2 regions of the Streptomyces sp. NBC_00019 genome follow, and region 2 is predicted to be linked to the other one. Evidence: riboswitches for the same ligand, from Rfam matches in the RefSeq annotation. Region 2 holds a riboswitch; the other holds the start of a gene.
The links. A riboswitch is a leader RNA that binds a small molecule or an ion and turns the genes downstream of it on or off. The one in region 2 is predicted to bind ZMP and ZTP.
Positions count from the first base shown of each region.

Region 1: another riboswitch for ZMP and ZTP. It lies ahead of OHU89_RS30705 (glycine hydroxymethyltransferase); the one in region 2 lies ahead of OHU89_RS43505 (bifunctional 5,10-methylenetetrahydrofolate dehydrogenase/5,10-methenyltetrahydrofolate cyclohydrolase).

Region 1 covers NZ_CP108302.1:6,476,617-6,486,178, forward strand. Annotated here, with positions in the region: gene OHU89_RS30680 (PLP-dependent aminotransferase family protein) at 48-1,433, shown strand; gene OHU89_RS30685 (hypothetical protein) at 1,573-2,406, opposite strand; gene OHU89_RS30690 (hypothetical protein) at 2,547-2,897, shown strand; gene OHU89_RS30695 (glutathionylspermidine synthase family protein) at 2,929-4,113, shown strand; gene OHU89_RS30700 (methyltransferase domain-containing protein) at 4,158-4,973, shown strand; ZMP/ZTP riboswitch at 5,098-5,187, shown strand; gene OHU89_RS30705 (glycine hydroxymethyltransferase) at 5,229-6,680, shown strand; gene OHU89_RS30710 (hypothetical protein) at 6,872-7,606, opposite strand; gene OHU89_RS30715 (hypothetical protein) at 7,725-8,720, opposite strand; gene OHU89_RS30720 (RNA polymerase sigma factor) at 8,707-9,267, opposite strand; gene trpS (tryptophan--tRNA ligase) at 9,399-9,562, shown strand, end outside.
Region 2 covers NZ_CP108302.1:9,375,329-9,384,890, reverse strand. Annotated here, with positions in the region: gene OHU89_RS43535 (IucA/IucC family protein) at 1-700, shown strand, start outside; gene OHU89_RS43530 (type III PLP-dependent enzyme) at 697-1,899, shown strand; gene OHU89_RS43525 (aldehyde dehydrogenase family protein) at 1,896-3,356, opposite strand; gene OHU89_RS43520 (nuclear transport factor 2 family protein) at 3,989-4,342, shown strand; gene OHU89_RS43515 (MarR family winged helix-turn-helix transcriptional regulator) at 4,367-4,900, opposite strand; gene OHU89_RS43510 (hypothetical protein) at 4,962-5,798, shown strand; ZMP/ZTP riboswitch at 5,850-5,933, shown strand; gene OHU89_RS43505 (bifunctional 5,10-methylenetetrahydrofolate dehydrogenase/5,10-methenyltetrahydrofolate cyclohydrolase) at 5,955-6,803, shown strand; gene OHU89_RS43500 (CU044_5270 family protein) at 6,805-7,695, opposite strand; gene OHU89_RS43495 (RNA polymerase sigma factor) at 7,688-8,227, opposite strand; gene ctaD (cytochrome c oxidase subunit I) at 8,333-9,562, shown strand, end outside.

The DNA of each region.
Region 1 (9,562 bases), 2.9 Mb from region 2:
AGTGTCGACACTATGCGTGAGGCTGCCCACGGGTATGGTCCATTTCTATGCCGAAAACCTGGGCCACTCTGGGCGTCGACCTTCACCTGGAACCCACCGGTCCCGGCCTGCGCCGCGGCCTGACCGACGCCCTGCGCGAGGCCGTCCGCACCGGCCGTCTCGCCCCGGGCACCCGTCTGCCCTCCTCCCGCTCCCTCGCCGCCGACCTCGGCATCGCCCGCAACACGGTCGCCGACGCCTACACGGACCTGGTCGCCGAAGGCTGGCTCACCTCGAAACAGGGCTCCGGCACCCGGGTGGCGGACCGCGCGGTGATCCCGCCGTCGGGCACGGGACCCGGCCGCCGCGCATCACAGCGCCCCGCCCACGACTTCCGCCCCGGCACCCCGGACCTCACCGCCTTCCCCCGCAACGAGTGGCTCAAGGCCACCCGCCGCGCCCTCCTCGCGGCCCCCCACCACACCCTCGGCTACGGCGACCCGCGCGGCAGCGTCGAACTGCGCACCGCCCTCGCCGGCTACCTCGCCCGCGTGCGAGGCGTCCGCACGGACCCCGACCGCATCCTCATCACCGCGGGCTGCGCCCACGGCCTCCGCATCCTCGGCGCGGTCCTGCGGGCACGCGGCGTCCGGTCGGTCGCCGTGGAGTCCTACGGCCTGGACGTGCACTGGAACCAGCTGACAGCGGCGGACCTGCGCGCCGAGGCACTCCCCTACGACGAACTGGGCACGAACCCGGGCACGTTGGCCGGAGCCGGGGCCGTCCTCCTCACCCCCGCCCACCAGTTCCCGATGGGCGTGCCCCTGCACCGGGACCGGCGGACCGCGGTCGTCGACTGGGCGCGGCGCACTGGAGGCCTGGTCCTGGAGGACGACTACGACGGGGAGTTCCGCTACGACCGCCAGCCGGTCGGCGCGCTCCAGGGCCTGGACCCGGACCACGTCGTCTACCTCGGGACGGCCAGCAAGTCACTGGCCCCCGGCCTCCGACTGGCCTGGATGGTCCTCCCCCAGGGATGGGTGGAGGCGGCCGCGGAGGCGAAGGGCAAGGTCGACACCTGCGGAGTGCTGGACCAGCTGACCCTGGCCGAGTTCATCGTCTCCGGCGCTTACGACCGCCACGTCCGCGCCTCTCGCCTCCGCTACCGCCGCCGCCGAGACGCCCTGGTCGCGGCGCTGGCCGTGCACGCCCCGGACGTCCACGTCACCGGCATCGCCGCCGGCCTCCACGCCGTTCTCCGCCTCCCGCCCGGCACCGAACAGTCCGTCGTCCAGTCCGCCGCCTGGCAGGGCGTCGCCCTCCACGGCCTGTCCTTCTTCCGCCACCCGAAGGCGGTGGCGGAGCGACTGGACGCCCTGGTGGTGGGGTACGGGGCACCGTCGGACCGGGCGTGGCCGGGGGCGTTGGAGGCGCTGTGCAGGGTGATGCCATAGCCGAGACCCTCAGCCCTCAGCCCTCAGCCTTCAGCCCGTCCGGCGTTCGAGGACGAGGCCCGTTCAGGGCCGACGTAAGGGCGGCGGGGGCGGAAATCCGGCCCACCGCAACCACGACGAACCGTCACACGACGAACCGTCACACGCCGACCGACTCCTCCTCCGCCGGAGCCTCCCCGAACCGCGCCAACCCCAACGCCCCCACCACCGCCACCAAGAATCCCAGCACCGCCAGCCATCCCAACCCCTCCCGCGTACGGTCCCCCAGCCACACGACTCCCACCAGCGCGGGCCCGACCGTCTCCCCGATCACCATCGCGGCGGTCGCCGTCGTCACCGACCCCCGCTGCAGCGCCGACGTCAGACACAGGAACGCCGCGCCCCCGCCCAGGAGCAGGGCGTACGTCGCCGGATTCGCGAGCAGCTCCGAGGGCGCCAGCGAGTCGATCAGCCGCACCGCCACCTCGACCACCCCGAATCCGAGCCCGGCCCCCAGCCCGAGCAGCGCCCCCCGCCCCCGCTCCGGCAGCCGCCCGCCGCCGAGCCCGAGCAGCAGCACACCCACGGCGACAGCGAGCATCACGTACTTCAACGCGTCCGGCCCGTCCAGATCCCCCTCTGTCCCCGACGCGACCCCCAGCATCGCGAGCCCGGCGCACACCATCCCCACCGCGCCCCACTCCGCCCGGCTCAACCGCACCCGCAGCAACCGCGCCGCGACCACCGCGGTCACGGCGAGACTCGACGCCAACGCCGCCCCGACCGCGTAGATCGGCACCGACCGCAGCGCCGCGATCTGCAACAGGAACCCCACCCCGTCCAGCCCCAGCCCCACCAGATACCGCCACTGCCGCACAGCCCGCAGCAGCAGCGCCGCCTCCCCACCGCCCCCGCCGCCCGCCGCCCGCGCGGCAACCGCCTGCAACACCGTCGCGGTACCGAAACAGACCGCCGCACCAAGCGCGCACACCATCCCAAAGAGCACAAAGCGACTGTAGGGGAGGGGGTGCGACGGACGGGGTGCCTGCGCGGCGCTTATTACCGATCTCTAGGCTGGCCGCCGGACAACCCAGAGACGAACAATCCAGAGACGAACAACGGGGAGACGCGAAAATGGCGGAAACACGGCGCCGGCTGCGCTCGAGCACAGTCGTGCTCGGCGGCATGGGAGTCGTCGCGGCGGCACTCACGTCCTGCGGCTCGGAACCCGACCGCCGCTGCGTCGACCGCGACAGCTACACCTACGAAGGCTACAAGGTCGTCGCCGACAAGAACTGCAACTCCGGCAGCTCCAGCTCCTCCTCGTACGGCAAGAACGGCAAGAAGAAGACCGGCGAGACCGGCACCGCCTGGTACTACGACGCCGACGTCAGCTCCGGCTACGCCGACTACGGCACCTTCAGCAAGAGCGAGGCCGTGGACCGCGGCGGCTTCGGCTGCTCCGGCGGCAGCAGCGGCGGCTGAGCGGACACGGGACGACGAGCAGACGCACGCCATGGAACGCCGCACCACCGAACCCCGCCCCGGCTGGCAGCAGACCGTCGAGGAGCAGGGGCTCATCTATCCCCTCACCCGCTACCCCGACGACTCGCTGCGCCCCTACTGGGACGAGAGCGCGTACTACGTCTTCTCCCTCGACGAGGTCGAGGCGCTGGAGGAGGTCGTCGAGGAGCTCCACGTCATGTGTCTGCGGGCGGCGGACCACATCGTCACGACCGGCCGCTTCGCCGACCTCGGCATCACCGACCCGCGCGTCGCGGACACCGTCGCCGAGGCCTGGCGCCGTCGCGCCGAACTCCCCTCCGTCTACGGCCGCTTCGACCTCCGCTACGACGGCACCGGACCGGCCAAGCTCCTGGAGTACAACGCCGACACCCCCACCTCCCTCGTCGAGGCCGCCTCCCCCCAGTGGTTCTGGATGGAGGAGCGCTTCCCCGGCGCCGACCAGTGGAACTCCCTCCACGAGCGCCTCATCGCCGCGTGGAAGAAGCAGGCCACGCTGCTCCCGCCCGGCAGCCCCCTGTACTTCGCGTACTCCTCGGCCGACGAACTCGGCGAGGACCTCATGACGGTCGCCTATCTCCAGGAGACCGCCGAGCAGGCCGGCCTGGACACCGCCTGGATCTCCATGGAGGAGATCGGCTGGGACCCGCTGTCCAGCCGCTTCGTCGACAAGCAACTCCGGTTCATCCGCAGCTGCTTCAAGCTCTACCCCTGGGAGTGGCTGACCACCGACCGCTTCGCCGACCACGTCCTCGACACCCTCGACAACGGCGGCGGCACGGGCAGCACCCTGTGGATCGAGCCCGCCTGGAAGATGCTGCTGAGCAACAAGGCGCTCCTCGCGATCCTCTGGGAGCTGTACCCGGGCCACCCGAACCTCCTCCCCGCATATCTGGACGGCCCACGGGAGTTGGCCGATTCGAAGGGGTACGTCGCCAAGCCGCTGCTGGGCCGCGAGGGCGCCGGCGTGACGATCCACGAACCCGGCGCCGTGCCCGTCCTGCGCGAAGAACCCTGCTGCTACCAGGAGTTGGCCCTCCTGCCCGACTTCGACGGCAACCGCGTCGTCCTCGGCGCCTGGGTCGTCGAGGACGAGTCCGCGGGCCTCGGCATCCGCGAGTCGTCCGGACCGGTGACTGACGAATACGCGCGCTTCCTGCCCCACGTGATCCTCTGACGCGACAGAATGATCGACCCGTGACGAACGGAGAGGGGCGATCGATGAGCGACACGGCCACGGTGGAGAACGGATACGTCTTCGACCCGTCCTGGGAGCGCGAGCACAGCCGGCTCAGCGCGCTGGAGGAGATCTACGACAGTCAGAGCCGGCACCGGCTCACCGAGCTGGGCGTCGCCGAGGGCTGGCGATGTCTGGAGGTGGGCTGCGGCGCCGGCAGCATCGCCCGCTGGCTGGCCAAGCAGGTCGGTGCCGAGGGGCGGGTGCTCGCCGTCGACCTCGACACGCGCTTCGCCGCGGCCCACGCACTGTCCAACCTGGAGGTGCGCCGGCACGACATCCTCGCGGACCGGCTCCCCGACGCCTCCTTCGACCTCGTGCACGCACGGGCCGTGGTGGAACACCTCTCCGACCGCGACGAGGCACTGCGGCGCATGGCCGCCGCGACCCGGCCCGGCGGCTGGGTGGTCGTGGAGGACTTCGACATCGACGGGCCGATGTACCCGGCCGCCGCCCGCTATTACCCGCCCCAGTACATGGAGGTGGCCGAGCGACTGGGCCGCGCGCTGCGGGCCGCCTTCGGCGCCGCGGGGGTGGACCCCGGCACCGGCCGCCGCCTGCCACAGGCACTGACGGACGCTGGGCTGACCGAGGTCGGGGCGGAGGTTTACGCGCCCGTCCTGACCGGCGGCTCCGCGGCCTTCTTCCCTCTCACCCTGCGATCCCTGCGGCCACGGCTCCTGGAGACGGGCGAGGTGAGCGACGCGGACATCGAGGAGGTGATCACCCTGACGAAGCTCCAGGGAACCACCTACATCCCCAACTTCATGGTCCTGGCGTGGGGTCGCAAGCCGTCCTGACCCCCTCTGCCGCACGGGGCCGCTCATGCCGACCGCGGACGGAGACCAGGGCCCGGAGCAGGGTGATTCCTCGCTCGTATGGTGGACGCGGGGCCTCCCGCGTCCGGGCTGCCCGGTAGGGTGGCCGACGGGCCGTGACTGGCGCGCTGGGATGGGACGGACCATCGGGGAGCGGCCTGTGAGTGACCGAGTGCCGTGCGCCTGGGCCGAACCGTGAATCGTGACCGCAACCGCCACGCCATCCGGAGGCCGCACATGTCGGAGCAGCAGCCCCTCTCCACCGAGTCCACCGCCTTCCGCGCCGCCCTCGAGGTGATCCGCGCCGTCGAGCCGCGCGTCGCCGACGCCATCGGCCAGGAGGTCCACGATCAGCGCGAGATGCTCAAGCTGATCGCCTCCGAGAACTACGCCTCCCCGGCCACCCTCCTCGCGATGGGCAACTGGTTCAGCGACAAGTACGCCGAGGGCACCATCGGCCGCCGCTTCTACGCCGGCTGTCGCAACGTCGACACCGTGGAGTCGCTCGCCGCCGAGCACGCCAAGGAGCTCTTCGGCGCCCGCCACGCCTACGTCCAGCCGCACTCCGGCATCGACGCCAACCTCGTCGCCTTCTGGTCCGTTCTCGCCGACCGCGTCGAGGTCCCCTTCCTGGAGAAGACGGGCGCCCGCCAGGTCAACGACCTCAGCGACGCCGACTGGGCCGAGCTCCGCCAGGCCTTCGGCAACCAGCGCATGCTCGGCATGTCCCTGGACGCCGGCGGCCACCTCACCCACGGCTTCCGCCCCAACATCTCCGGCAAGATGTTCGACCAGCGCTCCTACGGCACGGACCCGGCCACCGGGCTGATCGACTACGAGGCGCTGCGGGTGTCCGCCCGTGAGTTCAAGCCGCTCATCATCGTCGCCGGCTACTCCGCCTACCCTCGGTTGGTGAACTTCCGCATCATGCGCGAGATCGCCGACGAGGTCGGGGCGACCCTGATGGTGGACATGGCGCACTTCGCCGGCCTGGTGGCGGGCAAGGTGCTGACCGGCGACTTCGACCCGGTCCCGCACGCCCAGATCGTCACCACCACCACCCACAAGTCGCTGCGCGGCCCGCGCGGCGGCATGGTCCTGTGCGACGACTCCCTCAAGGACCAGGTCGACCGCGGCTGCCCGATGGTCCTCGGCGGCCCGCTCCCGCACGTCATGGCCGCGAAGGCGGTGGCGCTGGCCGAGGCCCGTCAGCCCTCCTTCCAGGACTACGCCCAGCGCATCGTCGACAACTCCCGTGCCCTCGCCGAGGGCCTGATGCGACGCGGCGCCTCCCTCGTCACCGGCGGCACCGACAACCATCTCAACCTGATCGACGTCGCCTCCTCCTACGGCCTCACCGGCCGCCAGGCCGAGGCCGCCCTCCTCGACTCCGGCATCGTCACCAACCGCAACGCGATCCCGGCCGACCCCAACGGCGCCTGGTACACCTCCGGCATCCGCATCGGCACCCCCGCCCTCACCACCCGTGGCCTGGGCACCGCCGAGATGGACGAGGTCGCCGGTCTCATCGACCGCGTCCTCACCACCACCGAGCCGGGCACCACCAAGTCGGGCGCCCCCTCCAAGGCCGCCCACATCCTCGACGCCAAGGTCGCGGACGAGATCTCCCACCGCGCCACCGACCTCGTGGCCGGCTTCCCGCTGTACCCCGAGATCGACCTGGGCTGACCAACGCTCTCTTGAGTTGTCAAAGACCGGCGACTCTCACAGATCGATCAGATCGATGAGTTCCTGACGTGGCTCCTCCCGCGGCGGTCCGGCTCCCTACCGGCCCGCCGCGCGGCGTATCAGCAGCGTCCCGCCGACCCCGGCCGCGAACCCGACGACCGGTCCGACTCCCGGGCCCCGGGAGCAAGTCCTCATACATCCCTCAGTTCCTGCCGAGGCCCCGGCTCCCGCACCTTGTGGCGCCGCAGCGCCGGCACCTCCGGCAGTCGCGTGGCGAAAGGCCGCAGCACCAGCGCCAGCACCGCCCCGGCCGCGAGGCCCGGCAGCGCCCACCACCAGTCGGCGCCGTCCCCCGATCCGGGCCGCTGGGCCGGGGCCGCCGCGGGCGTCGGCTCGATGGCCTCCGCCGGCTCCGTGCCGTACATGTCCCAGGGCGGTGGGTATTCCACCGAGTAGTCACCGCCGGAGGCCTCGCCCATCACGCCCAGGTTCTCGAGAAGGCCGCGGAGAGCGGCCGGCTGTTCGGCGCGGTGCCAGGTGCCGTTCGTCGACGCGTCCAGGTTTGCCGCCGTGTGTATCCAGACCGCCTTGGAGTCCACCGCCGGATGGACCCGGTCGACCCGCCACGGCGTCACGTCGTGCAGCATCCAGGTGACATTGATCTGTGGGCCGGCGGCCAGGTCGGCCTCGGGCGGCTTGTCCGCCGTGCCCGCGTCCGGTTCGCCGAGGAGCCGCTGCAACTCGCCGTACTTCTTGTCGGAGTGGTAGAGCGACGCCGTCTCCGTACTCCCCGGCGAGACGATCAGCACGCTCGTCGGCCCGCCCGCCGAAGCGGACCCGGCACCCCACAGGGTCAGCCCGAGCGCAGCCGCCAACACCCCTGCCAGCGCCCCCAGTCGACGCCGCCCACCCCTCCAGCCGCTCATCCGCCTGTGCATCAGAACCCCCAACCAGCCGATGCCGTACGGCCCGCCCCCGTCTCCGCGAGCCGTGTGTCACTTCTGGTACACCGCCCGACCCGCCGGGGTTCCCACCCCGACCGCACTATTTCGGGGACTTCTCCAGCGACTTCGCGATCTCCACCGCCCGCGCCCGCGACGCCACGCCCTCCAGTCGCAGCGTCATGTCCTCGCTGCCCACCCCATGGCTCCACAGCAGGGTCGGCCCGGCGGTCCGCTCGGTGCGGGTGTAACGCTCCCCGTCCGCGTCCACCAGCCAGAAGCTCAGCAGGTGGGGGCGCGGAAACCACAGGGCCGTGTCGTTCGCCGTGCCGACACCCTCAGGGTCGTCGCCCAGGGAGATCCACTCAGGCTGCTCGCGCACGGTCTTCGTGAAGGCGATGTCCAGGCCGGCCGCGAACTGGTCCAGCCGGATCGTCCGCCCCCGCTCACGCCAGCACAGGGTGACCAGGGTCCGCCCTCGCGGCTCCCCGGTCACCGCCACCGCGTCCGGGCTGCCGAGCGCGTCCGGAACCAGCGGCGCGAACCCGGCCCGCCGCTCGGCCTGAGCGAGGGACACCGGGCGGCCGCAGCCGGGCACCTCGGCGCCGGGCGAGGGCGTCGCCGACGGGTCGTAGCGCACCTCGACCCCGGCGAAGCCGAACCAGTCGTAGACCGCGGCCCGCACCGGCGGGGTGAGCGCGAGCACCGTCAGCAGGCCGCACAGCGCCGCGCTCAGGGCGCGCCACCGCATCCGCGTCCAGCGCCGCACCGCGGTCAGCCGCTCACGGGCGGGCGGCGGCTCGGCCACCGGGACCGGCATCTGATCGGCGAGTATCTGCCCGAGCACCCGCTCGACCATGGTCTCGGAGCCGCTGGACCCGCCGGTCTCGTCGCTCCCGGGCGCGTCCAGCGACCTGCCCAGCGCCCGCAGCTCCTCCGGCAGCCGTGATGCACCGCCCTGCGACGCCCGCCCACGGCCACGCCCCCACGGACCCGGACCCCGGTCACCGCCACGACCGCGCGGACCCCGGCCACCGGCGCCCTCGGGCCCACGGCCGCCCTCACCGCCGTACGGCTGTCGCCCCTCACTCACGCTCATCACCCCCTTCCCTAGGCTCGAAATCCGGCAGCAGCCGACTCAGTTTCCGCAGCGCGCGGTTCAGCCGGGACTTCACCGTGCCCCGGGGCCAGCCCAGGGCCTGGGCCGTCTCGGACTCGTCCATCTCCAGCAGATAGCGGTACGTGACGACCAGGCGATGCTCCTCGCTCAGCTTCTCCAGGGCGGAGAGCAGGGCCGCGCGGCGCTCCGTCTCGAGGGTCGCCACCGCCGGGTCCGCCGCTTCCGGTATCAGCGGCTCAGCCTCCACGAACGCCGCCTCGCGGCCGGCGAGCGTGCGCTGGCGGGCCGCCGTACGCACTGTGTTCCTCGTCTCATTGGTCACGATCGACAGCAGCCACGGCTTGAACGACGCGCCGTCCTTGAACCGGCCCAGCGCGCAGTACGCCTTGACGAAGGCCTGCTGCACCACGTCCTCCGCGTCCGCACCCGCCCCGAGTGCCGCGGCCGCCCGCAGCGCGATGCCCGTGTGGGCGCGCACCAGCTCCGCGTAGGCCTCCGGCTCCCCGGCGCGTACGCGTGCGATCACCGCGGCCTCATCGACGATGCGGCCCCCCTCCCGCGTTCTCACACCTTTGTTACACCGCAGGAGACGGATCGGTTCCCATCTGTTTCCGACCAGTTCCGGATCGGGGGCCGACACCTGAGAGAATGGTGAGCATGGCCTCTGATCGTCCCCGCGTGCTCTCCGGAATCCAGCCCACCGCAGGCTCGTTCCACCTCGGCAACTACCTCGGCGCCGTCCGCCAGTGGGTGGCCCTGCAGGAGTCCCACGACGCGTTCTACATGGTCGTCGACCTGCACGCGATCACGATGCCGCAGGA
Region 2 (9,562 bases):
GTTCGAGGGCTTCGGTGTGATCGTCCGCGAAGGCCTGCCCGAGAGGCTCGCGCCCGGCACCACCGCCCTGCTGGCCGCCGCCGTCGCCGACGAGTACCCGAGCAGCGGCGCCCACATCTCCCGTCTGCTCGACGGGGCCGACGCACAGGCGGCCCTCGACTGGTGGTCGGCGTACCTCGATCTGCTCGTCCCACCGGTCCTGGCCGCCTACTTCGACCACGGTCTGGTCCTCGAACCCCACCTCCAGAACGTCCTGGTGTGCGTGGACGGCGACGGCATGCCCGCCCAGGTGCTCTTCCGCGATCTGGAGGGCACCAAGCTCGTCCCCGAGCACCACGCCGACACCCTCGCGGCGCTGCCGCCCGAGGTCGCGGGCCCGATGACGTACGACGCGCAGCGCGGCTGGGACCGGGTCGTCTACTGCCTCCTGGTCAACCACATCGCGGAGCTGCTCGCCGCCCTGGCCGATCTGCACCCCGAGGCGGAGGCCGAGCTGTGGGGCCGCGTCCGCTCGGCGCTCCGGTCGTACGCCGACCGGCTCGGCTGCCCGCCCCGCCTCTCCGCCCTGCTCGCCGGCGTACCGCTGCCCGCGAAGGCGAACCTGCTGACCCGCTGGGAGCGCAAGGCCGACCGCGAGGCCGGTTACGTCCGTCTGCCGTCCCCGCTCGCCGAGGACATCCTGACCGGGAGCACCCGATGACCCCTGCCGTCCATGCCCGCGCCCTCGCCCTCACGTCGGCCGAACTGCCCGCGTACCTCTACGACTTGGCGGCTCTGCGCGCACACGCGGCTGCCGTACGGTCCGCTCTCCCCGAGCAGGTCGAGCTGTACTACGCCGCCAAGGCCAATCCGGAGCCGGAGATCCTCGCCGCGCTCGGTCCGTACGTGGACGGCTACGAGGTCTCCTCGGGCGGTGAACTCGCCCATGTGGCCAAAGCGGTGCCGGGGCGCCCGCTGGCTTTCGGCGGCCCCGGCAAGACGCCGGACGAGGTGACAGCGGCTCTGGAGCAGGGGGTCGAGCGCTTCCACGTCGAGAGCGTGTACGAGCTGCGGATGCTGGGCGAGCTGGCGCGGCGGGCGGGGCGGCGGGTCGCGGTGCTGGCGCGGGTCAACCTCGCCCTGTCCGACGGTTCGCTGGCGGGCAGTTCGCTGGCGATGGGCGGGCGTCCGACCCCGTTCGGCATGGACCCTGACCAGGCTCTGGAGGTGGTCCGCGCGCTCACGGACGGCACCTGTCCGTACCTCGAACTGCGGGGAGTCCACGCCCACTTGGCCAGCGGTCTCGAAGCCCCGGAACAGCTCGCGGTGGCCGAGGCGATCGTGGCCTGGGCCACCGGACTCGGGGTCCCGGTCGCGGAGGTCAACGTCGGTGGCGGTATGCACGTCGACTACGCGGACCCGGACCGGCGCTTCGACTGGGCCGCGTACGGCGAGGGACTGGCCCGACTCGCCGCGGCGCAACCGGAGTTGACGCTGCGCATCGAACCGGGGCGGGCGCTGACGGCGTACTGCGGCTGGTACGCCACGGAGGTGCTGGATGTGAAGCGCAGCCACGGTGAGGAGTTCGGTGTGGTCCGGGGCGGCACCCACCATCTGCGGACCCCGGCGACGAAGGGCCACGACCAGCCCTGCTCGATCCTGAAGGTGGACGACTGGCCGCACCCGTGGCCGCGACCGGCGGCGGAGGACGAACACGTCACGCTGGCGGGGCAGTTGTGCACACCGAAGGACGTCCTCGCCCGCCGGGTCCCCGCATCCGGGCTGCGGGCCGGTGACCGGGTGGTGTTCGCGTTGGCGGGTGCCTACGCCTGGAACATCTCCCACCACGACTTCCTGATGCACCCCCGGCCCGGCTTCCACTTCCTGGACGCCGGGCCGGAGGTCACCACGCGGCCCTAGAACGGGTAGTGCGCCTGCTGGGTGGCGATGGTCACCCAGCGGGTGTTGGAGAAGGCCTCGATGCCCCAGCGTCCGCCGAAGCGGCCGTATCCGGAGGCCTTGAAGCCACCGAAGGGGGCCTGCGGCTCGTCGGCCACCGACTGGTCGTTGATGTGCACGATGCCGGTACGGATGCCGCGGGCGACGGCCAGTCCGTGGGTGGCGTTCTCGGTGATGATGCCGCAGGTCAGACCGTTCTCCGTGTCGTTGGCGACGGCCACGGCGGTGTCGTCGTCGGAGAACGTCTCGACCACGCACACCGGCCCGAACGCCTCGGCGTGGTAGATCTCGGCGTCCTTCGGCACATCGGTGAGCACGGTCGCCGGGTGCACCGCTCCGTCGGGCTTCCCGCCGCCGGTGAGGACCTTCGCGCCCTTGGCGACGGCGTCCTCGACCAGAGCGGCCACGCGCTGCGCGGCGGAGGCGGCGACGAGCGGTCCGACCACGGTGTGCGGGTGGTTCGGGTCACCGGCCTGCAGCGAGGCCGTCTTGGCGGTGAACTTCCGGGTGAACTCCTCGGCCAGCGACTCGTGGACGAGGATCCGGTCGCCGGACATGCAGATCTGTCCGGCGTTCATGAACACGCTGAAGGTGACGGCGTCCACGGCGTAGTCGACGTCCGCGTCGTCGAGCACGATCACCGAGTTCTTGCCGCCCAACTCCAGTACGGCGGGCTTGAGATGACGGGCCGCGTGCTCGCCGATGATCCGGCCCACATTGGTGGAGCCGGTGAAGTTCACCGCACGGACGCGCGGGTCGGCGATCAGCGCCTCAGCGATCTCGGCCGCGTCCTCACGGGCGTTGGTGACGACGTTGAGCACCCCGTCCGGAAGCCCGGCCTCGCGCAGCACGTCGGCCACGAACAGGCCGCACGCGATCGGCGCGTCCTCGCTCGCCTTGACGACGACGGTGTTGCCTGCGGCCAGTGGCGCCGCGACCGCCCGTACACCGAGGATGACGGGCGCGTTCCACGGCGCGAACGCCGCGACGACGCCCACGGGTTCACGGACCGCGAGGCCCAGTGCGCCCTGCTCCTGGGCGGTGAGGACCTCGCCGCGCGGGGCCGTCACGGCGGCGGCGGCCTCGCGCAGCATGTTCGCGGCGAGGTAGACGTTGAAGTGCGCCCACGGCCGGGTTCCGCCTGCCTCGTGGGCCATCAGCTCGGCGACCTGGTCGCCCTTGCCGTCGAGGAGGTCGGCGGCCTTCAGCAGAATCGCCCGCCGGGCGAACGGGGCCAGCGCGGCCCATTCGGGGAACGCCGCGTCGGCCGCGTCCACGGCCCGCCGTACGTCCTCGGTGCCCGCGGCCGCGACGGTCGCATACACCTCGCCCGTGTAGGGGTTGACGTCCTCCGCCCTACGGCCGGAGGCGGCGGGCTCGTCCTTGCCGCCGATGAACAGTTCGCGGGTGATGGGCATGATGCGGACCTCTTTGTTCGCCACGTGAACCAAGATTCATTTCTAAGCGCATGCTCTGTTCACCCGGCAACAATGTCAAGGGCCGCCCGGCCGTGCTTGATTTCTGGTGGCCGGGCGGCCCTCGGTGTGGACGTGCGCGTGTCGATCAGTACTGGATGCCTGGCAGCAGCTGGGTGACGGGGGCGGCCAGGTCGGTCACCTGGGTCAGCTATTGGAGGTCGTTCAGCTTGTTCAGCTCCGCCAGCTGCGCGGAGGGCCGCGGAAGCGCGTCCTTGTACTCCGCGGGCAGGTCGCTCACGGTGAGCGAGTCGAGCGTGGCCATCAGGCTCAGCGGGGCGGCGCCCTTGTCCTCGGGAGCCGCGCTCGCCAGCGGGGCGGCGAGACCGGTGACGCCGACGGCGAGACCGGTGACGCCGACGGCGAGACCGACGACGGCGGCGATACGTCAAGTGGAGATCATGTTTTCAGCAACGCCGACGGGCCCGCACCGGACACGGGCACCGGGCGTCGCTCACCCGTCAGGCGGAGTGTCGCCGTTGCGCTTGCCGAGCCCGGCGGGGCGGAGGAGTCTCGAAGGAGAGGCCCTCGCGGCCCGCTCCCCTTCGACCGCGGGCCTTCACCGGAGGTCAACCATGGGCACCGCGTTCAACACCGAGACACTGCGCCAGAGCATCGAGGGAAACACGGCGACGAATCTGCTGTCGCTCTACACGGACGACGCGGAACTGCGCGTCGTGGACCGCAACACCCAGCCCAGTAGTCCAAGGGTCCTGCACGGTCGCGAGGAGATCGGCGAACTCCTCGCGGACGTCTACAGCCGCGACATGACACACAAGCTGGAGCGCTGCGTCGTGGACGGCGACACCGTCGCGTTCAGCGAGAGCTGCCGGTACTCGGACGGGGTGCGTGTCCTGGCCGAGTCGATGATCACGCTGCGCGACGGCAAGATCGCCGAACAGATCATGATCCAGGCATGGGACGAGTAGGGAGGCGGCTGCCGAAGGTCCAGATCACGACTCGCTTGACCTGGACCTTCGCGGTGCGGGCCCGTCCGGTCCGCTCTCCGCGGCCACGACCAGTTTCCGCAACAGGTCGGCTAGCGTCCGTTGCTCTTCTGCGGTCAGTACTGCGAGCAGCGCGACCTCGTCCGCTTCCTCCGCCGCCGCATGCTGTTCGAAGGCGGCGTATCCGGCGTCGGTGAGCCGGACCAGCACCCTTCGCCGGTCGGCGCTCTCGTGCGTGCGGCTGATCCACCCGGCCTCCTCCAGCGGCGCCAGCCGTGCCGAGAGGGCACCCCGCGTCAGCCCGAGCCGGTCGGCGAGCTCCGAGGGGCTCGCGGTGTACGGCGGACCCTGTCGGCGCAGCGTCAGCAGCACCTTGAACTGCCAGTGCCGCAGCCCGTCGGAGTCGAGCGCGTCGCGACGCGCCTGGGACGCGTGCCGGGCGAGTTTCGCCAGCCGCACGTAGATCGCCTCCTTGACCGGGTCCATCCAGGCGAGTTCCTTCGACCACTCCGCGACATGCCGGTCGACCGAGTCCTCCATCGTCTGCTCCCCGCAGTGGTTTTCTTGTGGATGGTTTTCCACCTAACTACCTTCCCCTGTCATGACGAACACCACGAGCACATTCGTCGACCTCGACGAACTCCTCGCCTCCGCAAGGGACTTGTCGCTGGCGGGACGGTGGGACCGGGCACTGCGCCTGTTGGACGCGACGACGTCCGACCATCCCGAGGACCGCGCACGCCTCGCCCTGGCGGCGGCCGAAGTAGCCCTGGAGAGCGACTGGTTCGGCGGTACGCGGCTCACCGCCGCCCGCGTCAAGCAGGCGGAGAAGGAGTCACCGGGCGGCGACTGGGACCTGGACTTCGTACGGCTGCGCCACGACTACCTGCTGCTGTTCCGCCCCGACGGCACGTCCCGGCACGGCGCCGAGGGCAAGGACCCGGAGGCACTCGTGGCGATCCGGCGCCGCGGACACGACCTGCGCGAGGCCGCCCCCGACGAGGTGCGGCGGGGCTGGGCCTCGATGTACCTGGGGCTGATCGCCGACAACCTCTTCGGCGAGCGCACCGCGGCGCCCGCCCACTACGAGGCCGCCCTGCGCGCCGGCGCATCGGGCGACGACCTGCTGGTCCGCGAGGCGCTGCGGCACCTCGGTGACCACGACCACCACGCCGGCGAACACGAGCGGGCCCTGGAGCGCTGGGAGCGGGCCACCGCGCTGGGCGCACGCGCGGGCATGGTCCCCGGTGTGCTCACCCAGCAGATGCTGCTGGCGGTGCTGGCCCGCGACACGGGTGACGAGGGCGGCGCGACCGCGCTGGCGAAGGAGATCGCCCGCTGGGCCGAGGCGATCGGCGCCGGCCATCTCCACGCCCAGGCGACCGGGTTCCTGGCCGGAGTCGATCCGACGGCGCCGCCGCAGGAGAGCGGGTCCTGACCGTCGTAGGGCATACGGGGTCCCGGCCGGAGGACCGGCTCGGTTAGGCTGACGGCGGGCCGTGACTGGCGCTGAGGTGGAGCACCACCGGGGAGCGGTCCGCAGAACCTGATGCCGTGCGCCTGGGCGAACCGACTACCAGCCCAGGAGTGGATCATGTCTCAGGCCCGGCTCATGGACGGCACGGCGCTCGCCCGGCGGATCGTGGAGGAGACCGCCAAGCGCGCCGCCGACCTCACCGAACGCACCGGCGGCACACCATGTCTCGCGACCGTACTGGTCGGCGAGGACCCCGCCTCCGTGACGTACGTCCGGATGAAGCAGAACCGCTGCCGCAAGGCCGGTATCGCCTCCCGGCACGTGGAGCTGCCCGCGGCGACCACGACGGAGGAACTGGTGGGCACGCTCAAGGCGCTCTCCGCCGATCCCGCCGTGCACGGCATCCTGCTCCAGCATCCGATGGGCGAGCACATCGACGAGCGGGCCGCGTTCGAGGCGATCGCGCCCGAGAAGGACGTCGACGGCGTCACCTTCGCCTCGTTCGCGACGATGAGCTTCGGCCTGCCGGGCTTCGTGTCGTGCACGCCCGGCGGGATCATGCGGCTGCTCGACGAGTACGGCGTCGACCCGTCCGGCAAGCGGGCCGTGGTCGTCGGCCGCAGCGCGATCCTCGGCAAGCCGGCCGGGATGCTGCTGCTCGCGCGCGACGCGACGGTGACGTACTGCCACTCGCGGACGGCGGACCTGTCCGCGGCCGTCCGCGAGGCGGACATCGTCGTCGCCGCCGTGGGCCGGGCGCGGCTCATCAAGGGCCAGGACATCAAGCCCGGCGCCGTCGTGCTCGACGCCGGCTACAACGAGGGGAACGTCGGCGACGTCGACTTCGACTCCGCCGCGGAGCGGGCCTCGCTGATCACCCCGGTGCCGGGCGGCGTCGGTCCGATGACGATCGCCACGCTGCTGGAGCAGACGGTCGACGCGGCCGCCCGGCAGCTCGGGGTCTGAATCAGCGCATCCAGGCGCTGTAGTCCATGACGTCACCGGCCTTGACGCCGTACTCGGGATCCGCCTTGGTGAAGGTGGTCTCCAGGCCGAGTACGGCGCCGCTGGCCGGGTCCATGATCAGCATCCGGCGGGTGGCCGACTGCTGGTACACATACGCCTGTCCGCGCCGCCCGAGCCGGTCGGTGACCTGTCCGACGGGCTTGAGCCCTTCGGCGTCCGCCAGCATCTCGGCCACCGTCGCGGACTCACGGGCCCCGAGGTGCCAGGTGTCGAGGAGCACTCTTACGCCGTCGAGGAGCTGGCTGGTGTCCAGTGCGGTGTCGGTGTACGTGGCTTCCTGGAGGTAGGCGCGCAGACGGGTGACGTCGTGCGGGGGCTCCGACTGCGGCGGGGCGTCGCTCCAACTGGGCGGATAGGTCTGCGTGGTGCGGTCGTGGCCGTCGTCGACGATCACCGTGTGGCTGTCGTCGGCGTTCCACCGCACGATGCGCTCCTCCGGGTAGGTGATCGGAGGCTTGTCCTCGCTCATGCCGAGGCTCCACGACTTCACATGGGTGCCCTTGCGGAGTTCGGGCGAACCGTCAGCCGCTCGGGCCCGCGCTGCCAGGGTCTCCAGGGATACGGGGGTGGAGTCGGCCCGCACGACGAGCGGGCGGGGTGCGGCGACCGCCGGCGCGGTGGTCTGGTCGGTGAACAGCAGGGCCGCCACCAGCGCGCCGACGACGGCCGTGGCCGCCAGGCCCCACAGCAGCCGGGGTCGGCGGGAGGTCCGTTGCTGCATGAGCCGGTTCAGCTGCCGCTCGGCGTGGTGGTCGAGAGGGCCCTCGCCGAAGTGCGGGCCGTCGATCGGCACCGGGTTGGCACGGCGCAGGAGTTCGAGTTCGTCAGCCATGGCCGTTCTCCTTCAGGGCGGCGGCGGTCGTGGGGCCCATGCGGTCGATCTCGGCTCTCAGCCGGCGCCGGGCGCGGTGCAGCCGCATCGACGCGGCCCGCCGGCCGCAGCCGAGGGCGACCGCCACCTCATCGGTGTCCAGTTCCTCCCAGGCCGTGAGCCGCAGCACCTCCTGGTCGGCCGGGGAGAGCCGGGCCAGCGCGTCGTGCACCCAGGCGCCGGGGCTCTCCGCGTCGGGACCGGCCTCGACGTGCCGCCCGTGTGCCGTGTCGTCGTTGCCCAGCCGGTCCACCAGTCGCCGCCGGCGCCCCTGTCCGCGCACCGCGTTGGCCAGGCAGTTCCGTGCCACCCCGTACAGCCAGGGCAGGGGGGAGTCCGGGAGGTCGGTCCGGCGGCGCCAGGCGACGGTGAAGACCTCCGCCACCACTTCCTCCACGTCACTCGTACGCCCGTCCAGTCGCCGCGCGACATAGCGGCTGACCGCCCAGTAGTGCTCGCGATAGGCAGCGGCGAAGTTGTCGTCGTCGCTCATGTTCCGTTCGTGTCCGGCACCCTCGGGATCGTCACAGCCGTTTCCGTGATTCTCGTCGCGTCCCTGAAGTGTGACGTCCGGGCCGGGCGCGGACACAGGCGGGGCATGAGGCACCTGAAGTGGCTGACGACCACGGATCACAAGACGATCGGAACGCTGTATCTGGTCACGTCGTTCGCGTTCTTCTGCATCGGTGGTCTGATGGCGCTGTTCATGCGCGCCGAGCTGGCCCGCCCCGGTCTGCAGATCATGTCGAACGAGCAGTTCAACCAGGCGTTCACGATGCACGGCACGATCATGCTGCTGATGTTCGCGACGCCGCTGTTCGCCGGCTTCGCGAACTGGATCATGCCGCTGCAGATCGGCGCGCCGGACGTGGCCTTCCCCCGGCTGAACATGTTCGCCTACTGGCTGTACCTGTTCGGCTCGCTCATCGCGGTCGGTGGCTTCCTCACCCCGCAGGGCGCGGCCGACTTCGGCTGGTTCGCCTACAGCCCGCTGTCCGACGCGGTCCGCAGCCCCGGCATCGGCGCCGACCTGTGGATCATGGGTCTGGCCTTCTCCGGCTTCGGCACCATCCTCGGCTCGGTCAACTTCATCACCACCATCATCTGCATGCGCGCACCCGGCATGACCATGTTCCGCATGCCGATCTTCGTGTGGAACGTGCTGCTGACCGCGGTGCTGGTCCTGCTGGCCTTCCCGGTCCTCGCGGCCGCGCTGTTCGCCCTGGAGGCGGACCGCAAGTTCGGTGCGCATGTCTTCGACTCCGCCAACGGCGGGGCCTTGCTATGGCAACACCTCTTCTGGTTCTTCGGCCATCCAGAGGTGTACATCATCGCCCTACCATTCTTCGGAATCATTTCCGAAGTGATCCCGGTCTTCTCCCGTAAGCCGATGTTCGGCTACATGGGCCTGGTGGCCGCGACGATCTCGATCGCCGGTCTGTCCGTGACGGTGTGGGCGCACCACATGTACGTCACCGGCGGTGTGCTCCTGCCGTTCTTCTCCTTCATGACGTTCCTCATCGCCGTGCCAACAGGCGTGAAGTTCTTCAACTGGATCGGAACGATGTGGAAGGGCTCGTTGAGTTTCGAGACCCCGATGCTCTGGGCGACGGGCTTCCTGGTCACCTTCGTCTTCGGCGGCCTGACCGGCGTGATGCTCGCCTCGCCACCGATCGACTTCGCGGTCTCCGACTCCTATTTCGTGGTGGCGCACTTCCACTACGTGGTGTTCGGCACCGTCGTCTTCGCGATGTTCTCCGGCTTCCACTTCTGGTGGCCGAAGATGACCGGCAAGATGCTCGACGAGCGCCTCGGCAAGATGACCTTC